Regions from separate parts of the Pseudoalteromonas sp. KS88 genome, predicted to be linked through region 3. Evidence: predicted binding sites of a transcription regulator. Region 3 holds the regulator's gene; each other region holds the start of a gene.
The links. Region 3 encodes LexA, which represses DNA repair genes until DNA is damaged. Its sites were predicted from a motif close to TACTGTATNNNNATACAGTA; they were not measured.

Region 1 (3,289 bases), on a different contig from region 3:
AGCGCGCTGCGGGGCCTTCACCAATCATGAGATCAAGCTGGTAGTCTTCCATTGCTGGGTAAAGGATTTCTTCAACCTGCGGGCTTAGTCTGTGAATTTCATCAATGAACAACACATCACCTTCTTCAAGGTTCGTCAAAAGCGCCGCTAAATCCCCAGCTTTTTCAAGTACAGGGCCTGATGTGGTTTTAATATTTACCTTAAGCTCGTTGGCAACAATGTTAGCTAACGTTGTTTTACCAAGCCCTGGTGGCCCAAAGATCAATAAATGATCAAGTGCCTCAGCACGCGTTCGTGCAGCTTCAATAAATATTTCCATTTGCTGTTTTACATGGGGCTGCCCAGTATAATCAGCCAGCAACTTTGGCCTAATGGCGCGATCAACAACGTCTTCGTTACTTTGCTCGCTTGCGTCTATAAGACGATCCGCTTCAATCATGGTTTACTCACAACATTGATTTTAGAGATTCTTTTATTAGATTCTCTGTAGACATACCCGGCTTACTTACAGCTTTAACTGTTTTTTGTGCTTGAGCTAGTTTATAGCCCAAAGAGACTAATGCTGATACGGCATCATCTGATGCATTATTTGCGACCAACGTATCGTTTGCAACCGGTTCAATCACTGCATTATCGCTAAATGGTGTAAATAAGTCATTACCCCAATCTTTTAGTCTGTCTTTCATCTCGAGCACTAAACGCTCAGCTGTTTTCTTACCAACGCCAGGTAATTTAACCAAGCTAGTTGCATCTTCATTATTAACGCAACTAACAAACTGTTGCGCCGACATACCTGATAAAATCGCAAGTCCAAGTTTGGGCCCAACGCCATTCGCTTTTAATAGTTCACGAAATAACGCACGTTCAACTTTATTATTAAAACCAAATAATAACTGAGCGTCTTCTCTTACCACAAAATGGGTGTAAATTATTGCTGATTCACCCACATTAGGTAAATCATAAAAACATGTCATTGGCATGTTTACTTCATAACCAACACCGCTTACCTCAATGAGAATCTCTGGTGGCTGCTTTTCAACTAACACGCCATTTAAACGACCTATCATATTATTTCCTTAATCTTCCTCTAACGGTTTTAGATGCACTGCCCGCTAGTTTTATTAAATTTTGTTCTGAGTGAGCGTGGCAAATAGCAATAGCCAATGCATCAGCAGCATCGGCCTGGGGGGTTCCAGGTAATTTTAAAATGTTTTTGACCATTTGTTGAACTTGTGTTTTATCTGCCCCGCCATGGCCTACTACCGCTTGCTTTATCTGCCGAGCTGAATACTCAAACACCGGAAGCTCCGCCATTGATGCCCCTACAATTGCAGCCCCACGTGCTTGACCAAGCTTAAGTGCAGAGTCAGGGTTATGTGCCATAAACACTTTTTCAATCGCAAAGGTGGTTGGAGTAAACTGCTCTATTAACTGGCTAACACCTTGATAAATCATTTTCAAACGAATAGGAAACTCATGCTCTGCTAACTTAATACAGCCACTGCCCAAATAGTTGAATTTTGCCCCATGGTGCTCGATTACACCATACCCTGTTAACCGAGAGCCAGGATCGATTCCTAAAATTATAGCCAACTAAAAACCTGTTACTTAAAGGGTAATAACGCAATAATGCCAGAGCACTGTATAAATTACCAGTAAACATACTATTTTGACTTAACCGTTGTTTGTTTTTAAACCACACATACAAAAACACCCGCGGCTGCGGGTGTTTTTATCTGTAATAAATCATATTAGGCAAGCGAGCGAAGTAACCCTTGGGTGTTCTTTCGCATGGTTCTAGCAATCATCATATATCCCAATACCGACACAAATATTCCACCAGCCAGTGGGCCTAACACCCAAATGTGTGGATGCAGCTTACCTGCTAGTTCAAACATTTCCTTTTGTACTACAAGTAAAGCCAAGTCACTAATTAGCGCAGCAACAAAACCTGCAGATGCACCTAATAGTAAAAACTCGTAAAGTGTTGCATTTTTTATCAGTCTGCCCTTGGCGCCTAACGTTCGCAAAATAACAATTTCTTGCATACGTTCGCCCAAACTAGCTTGTACCTGCGAAATAAGCACTAATGCACCACACAACACAACAATTGACAATACAAAGCCTATAGCCAGTGACACTTGTGAAATAGTAGATCGAATTTGTTTAACGAAACTATCTACGTCAATAGCATTTATTGTCGGGTAAGTACGAAGTAACTCACTGAAATCACGCTTTTGTTCTTGTTCAATACGGACTGAAGAAATATACGTAGCAGGAAAATCAGCTAAAACATCAGGGCTTAGAATAATAAAGAAGTTAGGCTTTAAGGTTGCCCAGTTAACTTTACGTACACTGGTAATTTTGGCATCAAAAGACTGCGCACCGATCAAAAATGTGAGTGTATCGCCCATCTTTACATCGAGCCTAGCCAGCATTGACTCCTCTAAAGATGCCTCTGCAACAGCATCGTCACTAAACCATTGCCCATCAATAATCTCGTTATGGCTAGGTGCATCAGCAAGCCATGTTAGATTTAGTTCACGCCCAATACCCGAACGTGCCTCTTCGTCTTTTTTCTCGTTATCTTCAAGTGACACTTGCCGTGCTACCAACTCGCCATTTACCGCATTCACTCGGCCACGTATTGTTGGGTAGAACTCTGAGACTTGAATATTCTTCTGCGCTAAATAGTTATTTACCTCTGGTAACTCTGACTGGGTTATATTCACCAAAAAAGCATTAGGTGCATCACTGGGTAGCTGAGACTCCCAATCTGAAATCATGTCATTTTTTAATACCACTAAAAACAAAAGCAACTTTATAGCAAGTGAAAAACTAATTAACTGCACCGCATTTGCGTTCGCCCGTTTCTGGATAGATGCAATAGCAAGAGACCAGCTACTTCCTGGACGAAGGCCAAGTTTACGGCCGCCACCGAATATGAGTCGCGAAAGGCCAAATAACAGCGCTATTAAAATTAAGGTAGAAATAAACAAGATAGCCGTTATTTTAAGGTTATTACTAAATAACCACATCAGTAAAAATACCGTTAGAGCTGACATGCCTAAATGAACTTTACTTACTAATAATTTATCACCTAGGTTTCGGCGTAAAACACGCAAAGGTGGTATATCAAAAAGATCAAGAAGTGGCTTTATCGAAAACATCACCGCACAAATAACACCGGTACTAATGGCAACTAACCAAGGTTTGGCACTCGCAGCAGGTAATGTATTGTTCATCGATTTTGCAAGGTAACCAGTCGCTATTTCTTGTAAGCCGTACC
Region 2 (3,289 bases), on a different contig from region 3:
ATCGTAATAAGCTTGGAGTAAACTTTGTATCACTCGATGGTAAAGCAAAAGTTGCGCTACCTGTTCCTGCGGTATTTGTGGTGGATAAAAAAGGGTTAGTGAATTTTCAATATGCTAACCCAAATTATAAAGTCCGCCTGACTGAAAACTTACTGCTCGCCGCTGTTAAATCAGTCTCTGAACAGTAATAACGTAAATAAAATTTATAGTACAGAGCTGCGGCTCTGTGCTTATCTTCCTGCTGTAAACTCATGCCATGAATTGATTAAATCAACAAAGTCCTCAAAACCACAGCCACTACTTAATCCATTTTCTTCTAGCATAAGTTCATCGTCTTGATAGGCAACAAGATCTTCTGAATCTTGGTGCAATGCATGTGCCTCAAAAATGGCTTCATCTTTATTTAAGATTAAATCAATTTCTTGACCTTGCAGCCTTAATGGCTCAAAGCTACTGGCAACTGATGCAATTAAAGCCTGTACCATGGCAATTTTATCTTTGCCAATCTCTTCATTTAACCAGCGTCCAATCACAGCATGTTCGCTGCTAATTTTAATACGTAAACCACTAATCGGGTCACGAATAAATTGATATTCCATAACTTTGTCTCAATACAACTAATACATAGGATTATAACCTAGTCAGTTGTGGATCACGAAAGCCAGATACAAAAATAGCGCTATAAAGCGCTATCTTTTGCATTTCAATTAAGCTTTCTACCGGTAGGATCTAAAGCGTGCGGCATCAATGATGGCCCAAATATATACGATAGGTAGAAGCACAAAACCTATTGCGACGTAAATTAGTACGCCACTAATAACCCAGGCTAAGAAAAAGAAAATTGCCGCCATAATACGACCTTGCACTAACTGTCCAAGTCCTGGAAAAAATATATTACAAATTGCTGCGATTACATTACCGCCTGAACCTTGCTCTGCCATATTAACCTCAGTTATTAATTTAATTTTCTTATTAGATACTTACACACTTCGTGCCAACTCTTTAATTTATTAATAATCATAAACTTATATAAAAACCAATAAATAGAAACTTATCTTAAATCGTGATTTTTACTAAATATCAGTCAAATTGGCTACAGCAAATATTTCATACAACAATAGCTTAGCTAAAAACACGGTTAAATAGAATAAAGAACATTTTAAAATTAACTGTTTATAAAAACAGTATTTTATTTAGCCTAACAAAAACACCTGTTATACTGCCTACAATATTGATTGAAAAGGCGTGATGATGGACGTTTCAGAATTACTCGATGGCTTAAATGACAAACAACGGGATGCCGTAGCTGCTCCACTGCAAAATATGCTGGTGCTAGCAGGCGCTGGCTCTGGTAAAACTCGAGTACTGGTTCATCGCATAGCTTGGTTAATGCAGGTAGAGCAAGCATCTGCTTACAGCGTTTTCGCGGTAACATTTACTAATAAAGCTGCAAAAGAAATGCGCTCTCGGGTTGAAGAAACACTCGGCGCACCAGTCGGCGGCATGTGGATTGGTACATTCCATGGTTTATCGCATCGCATTTTACGCGCACATCACCGCGAAGCTAATTTACCTGAAGCATTTCAAATTTTAGACTCCGATGACCAACTAAGAATGATTAAGCGCTTGTTAAAAGCGATGAACATTGATGATAAGAAGTGGCCTGCTAAGCAATTTGGTTGGTACATCAGCGCGAAAAAAGATGAAGGTCTTCGCCCAAAAGACATTCAAGCGTATGATATCAATGAGCAAATGATGCTTAAGGTGTATACCGCTTACCAAGAAGCTTGCGATCGTGCCGGTTTGGTTGATTTTGCCGAAATTCTGCTACGCAGCTTTGAAGTATTAAAAAATAATCCAACCTTACTGCGCCATTATCAACAGCGCTTTGCCCACATGTTGGTGGACGAATTCCAAGATACCAACACCATTCAATATGCGTGGCTTAAACTACTTGCAGGCGATACCAACAGCATTATGATTGTTGGAGACGATGATCAAAGTATTTATGGCTGGCGCGGTGCAAAAATTGAAAACATTAAACGCTTTTTAACTGATTTTGAAGCCGAGACAATTCGTCTTGAACAAAACTACCGCTCTACCGCCACCATTCTTAAAGCATCCAATGCGCTGATTCAAAATAACTCAGACCGTATGGGTAAAAGCCTGTGGACTGATGGCAATGAAGGTGAGCCAATCTCTATCTATGCCGCGTTTAACGAATTAGACGAAGCACGCTTTGTTAGCAGTAAGTTGCGAAGCTGGCTCAATGCGGGTAATGCATTGCAAGATGCGGCTATTTTATATCGTAGTAACGCGCAATCGCGGGTACTTGAAGAAGCCATGTTACAAGAAGGCTTAAAGTACCGTATTTATGGCGGTATGCGATTCTTCGAGCGTCAAGAGATCAAAGATGCCTTGGCTTATTTACGCCTTGTTGGTAACCGTCAAGATGATGCTGCATTTGAACGCGTCATCAATACGCCTGCTCGCGGTATTGGTGATAAAACTCTTAGCCATATACGTGATTGTGCTCGTGCTGAGTCGTTACCTCTTTGGTATGCAGCTAAAGCAGTTGTTGAACAACAGCACTTATCTGGCCGTGCAGCTAGCGTTGTTAGTAAGTTTGTAGAGCTCGTTGAGCATATAGAAGAGAAAATTGGCGACCTGACACTCGAAGAGCAAGCCAAGTACGCAATTCAAACATCAGGCTTAATGGCCATGTACCAAGCCGAAAAGGGCGAGAAAGGCCGTGCTCGAGTAGAAAACTTAGAAGAGCTTATTAGCGCGTGTGGGCAGTACGAATTACCCGAAGACGAAGAGTTTAGTTCACCTCTGCAAGGCTTTTTAGCCTATACCTCGCTTGAGTCGGGTGATGGCCAAGCTGAAGAACATGAAGATGCTGTGCAAATGATGACCCTTCACTCAGCAAAAGGTTTAGAGTTCCCGTTGGTATTTATGGTGGGTGTTGAAGAAGGCATGTTCCCTTCTCAGCAGAGTAATGAAGAATCTGGTCGTTTAGAAGAAGAGCGTCGCCTGTGTTATGTAGGCATGACACGAGCAATGGAAAAACTCTATATTAGCCACGCCGAAAGCCGCCGTTTATACGGCCAAGAAAAATACCACAGCCCGTCACGCTTTTTACGTGAAATGCCTGAAGACTGTGTTGAAGAAATCCGCATAAAAACTCAAGTCTCTCGCCCACCTGCTGCTGGACGCTTTAGCTCATCGGTTAGCCATGCAGCATTTGAAGATAGCGGCTTTAATTTAGGCCAACGCGTTGTGCACG
Region 3 (3,289 bases):
ATTTCCCATACCGATGTCCGTTTGCCTATGTGTATAGGTTTTGCAACTGCTGTAAGCATGCCATTGCGCGATGCTTTTAAATGGTTTGCATTTATTTCTTGGCCAACACAGTAAAATTTTGTGAAATCTATAACAAAATTAGCAGCATAACTGGCAACTGTTTCTGCAAGCACAACATTTGCTCCGCCATGAACCATTCCAATGGGATTGTGGTGTCCAGGTATTGCAGGCATAGTTGCTACTAAATAGTCGTCGCCAATCTCAGTGATTTCTATACCCATTGTTTTCATTAACGTGCCTTGGCCATTAATGCCTTCATCAAGTTGTTTACACTGCGCTAGAGTGATTGGGTGATACCAAATAGCCATGGAATATCCTCAATTAAAAATTTAAAACCAGTCTACACTTTTGTACACTTTCCTACAGTTAAGATCATCTAAATAGCTAAAATATACCTAATGTTACATTTTAGGAACGCAAGATGAAAAAAGGAATAATGCTGTTAATTAGCTGTTTATCGTTATCCAGCTATGCAGATATTAATCATCAGGTTGATCTCGGGTTCACTGATTTAAGTGGCTTCGATAAAGCATTTTTAGGTGCGAGATACCGTTATTTTAGTGATGACTTAACCGCCTTATCTGGTCCTCAAGAGCTAAAAAGTCACTTGCACCGAGTGAACAATATTGCGTTAGGTGGCTTTGCGAATGACAACCTTTATTATATTACCAGTGATGCGACTTATTATTGGCAACATGGCTTAATTTTAGCGGCTGGCTTGCGGCATGTTGATGATGATGGCGGCCATTGGCAATCAGACAGCTCTTTAGTGACGGCCTCAATTGGAAACCAGGTAAATGATCAACTACAAATAGGCTTAACTGCTTTTTACAACTATTTTCAAGGGAGAGGCTATTATTTAAAAGACAATGTAACGTCGGTTGAATGGAGTTATGCGCCGTATGTGCGTTGGACCAGCTTAACGAATAATAAAGGCTGGGATCTACAAGCTAAGCAGTTAGTTGGGCGCTATCGGTATGTTCAAGGGCGGGTAGCGTATTATATAAATCAAGATTGGTCAGTTGCTTTGGTCGCTAATGTTCGTGACCATGGCAATAATACGGATAACTATGAGTTGCAAACACAGTACTGGTTTAATGAGCATATAGCGTTAAAGTTTGGTTTAGGCGCATCTTTTAAATCTGATGATGGTTTAAATAGCGCCACTTTATTGTTAAGTACTAGATGGTAAAAAAGAAGGGCTAAAGGTAACTAATTTAAAATTTGCGATTTTCAAATAACTGTATATACTCACAGTTAAATGTACTGTATGGAAAACCAGTTGTATGCGCCCATTAACGAATCGTCAAGCTCAAATTCTTGAATTAATCAAAGTGTTTATCAAAGATACTGGTATGCCGCCTACGCGTGCTGAGATTGCGCAAACTTTAGGTTTCAAAAGCGCAAACGCTGCTGAAGAGCATTTAAAAGCACTGGCTAAAAAAGGTGTTATTAAAATGAAGCCAGGTGCAAGCCGTGGTATTCAGCTGGTAGAAGAGGATGAACCCGAGCAACTTGGATTACCACTCATTGGCCGAGTCGCAGCTGGTGAACCAATACTTGCACAACAGCATGTTGAAAGCCATTGTCAGATTGACCCTTTAATGTTCAAGCCAGCCGCTGATTTTTTATTGCGTGTACAAGGTATGAGTATGAAAGACATTGGTATTATGGATGGTGATTTGCTTGCCGTACATAAAACGCAAGTGGCTGAAAACGGCCAAGTAGTTGTTGCGCGTGTTGATGAAGACGTGACTGTAAAACGGCTCGAAAAAGCCGGACGTAAAGTTTTATTGCACGCCGAAAACGAAGAGTTCTCTGCAATTGAGGTCGATCTTGAACATGAATCATTTAATATTGAAGGGCTGGCAGTTGGCGTGATTCGTAACGCTGATTGGATGTAAGAGCTGTTTTTACTACTCAAGCCAATGATAAACATTACGCTTGCCCAGATAGTTACTGCCTTATTAAGTTTTATGCTCAGTGCACCAAATAAGTGAAATTTGGTGCTTTTATTTTTTTTACAACTTTAGCTACTGTATCTTACACTTCTATGTAGCGTCTTATCCCTTATCATAGCTCGTTATCCGCTAGTTTTAAGCCCTTACACTATTTCCCAAAAACAAAATAACGCCCTGATTTAACATTGTTATTTTTGCACCAAAATAGAATTTTATTTACCTTAAAACTTGCTAATTGTTTATTTTTTAACTAATTGGTTAATACGCTGTGTTAATTAGTGATCTTTTTGCCCTATGGCGTCAAAAGACATAAATAGCATCAGTAACAATAAAAAATAACGAATTGGCGCGAATAAAGCAGTGCCGCCTCTTCGCTTTGCGTCTTGCAATAGCATCAAAAGGAGCTGTCACATGGGTAAATTGAGCTCTACCTTGTGGCTTATATTACTAATGCTTCCGCAGCAATTATTGGCAAACAGCCAATTTAATATGCGCGAAGGTGTAACCGATATAAGTAATAATGTTTATCAACTGCACATGACAATTTTTATAATATGTTGTGTGATTGGGGTGATTGTATTTGCCGTTATGTTTTGGGCATTAATACATCATCGTAAATCGAAAGGGGCGGTACCTGCCCAATTTCATGAAAGTACAAAAGTCGAAATACTTTGGACGGCAATTCCCTTTGTCATTCTTATAGCCATGGCAGTACCAGCTACTAAAACTTTAATCGCAATGGAGGATGCCAGCAAAGCTGACATCACTATCAAAGTGACGGGGTCGCAGTGGAAATGGCATTATGAATACATGGGAGAGGATGTTGATTTTTATTCTATTCTTTCAACACCAAGTGACCAAATTGCAAATCAAGCTGAAAAAACGGATACCTATCTACTTGAGGTTGATAAACCTTTAGTGCTACCAATTAACAAAAAAATTCGTTTTTTAATGACCTCTGATGACGTTATTCATTCATGGTGGGTGCCTGACTTTGCTGTTAAGAAGGATGCTAATCCAGGCTTTATCAATGAGACATGGACCCGAATTAATGAAGAGGGTATTTACCGAGGTCAATGCGCTGAACTTTGCGGCAAGGACCACGGTTTTATGCCCGTCGTAGTAGAGGCCAAGTCTGAGGCAGACTTTGATGTTTGGTTAGCCAACGCTAAGCAAGCTAAGCAACAAGCCGCAGCTGCTGATGCTGCACTATTAGACCAAACCCTACCAAAAGAAGAACTTATGGTACTTGGTGAGCAAGTATACAT

Region 1: a site for LexA is predicted at 1,639-1,658, ahead of ruvC (crossover junction endodeoxyribonuclease RuvC). Genes of this name have one in related genera too.
Region 2: a site for LexA is predicted at 1,168-1,187, ahead of uvrD (DNA helicase II). Genes of this name have one in related genera too.

What each region holds. Positions count from the first base shown of each region.
Region 1 covers NZ_PYHV01000019.1:208,022-211,310, reverse strand. Annotated here, with positions in the region: gene ruvB (Holliday junction branch migration DNA helicase RuvB) at 1-439, opposite strand, end outside; gene ruvA (Holliday junction branch migration protein RuvA) at 447-1,067, opposite strand; gene ruvC (crossover junction endodeoxyribonuclease RuvC) at 1,069-1,593, opposite strand; gene C7Y70_RS13235 (FtsX-like permease family protein) at 1,752-3,289, opposite strand, start outside.
Region 2 covers NZ_PYHV01000018.1:4,759-8,047, reverse strand. Annotated here, with positions in the region: gene C7Y70_RS11200 (peroxiredoxin-like family protein) at 1-188, shown strand, start outside; gene C7Y70_RS11195 (YacL family protein) at 231-599, opposite strand; gene C7Y70_RS11190 (hypothetical protein) at 717-941, opposite strand; gene uvrD (DNA helicase II) at 1,252-3,289, shown strand, end outside.
Region 3 covers NZ_PYHV01000020.1:66,463-69,751, reverse strand. Annotated here, with positions in the region: gene C7Y70_RS14240 (PaaI family thioesterase) at 1-368, opposite strand, end outside; gene C7Y70_RS14235 (hypothetical protein) at 482-1,252, shown strand; gene lexA (transcriptional repressor LexA) at 1,347-1,964, shown strand; gene coxB (cytochrome c oxidase subunit II) at 2,433-3,289, shown strand, end outside.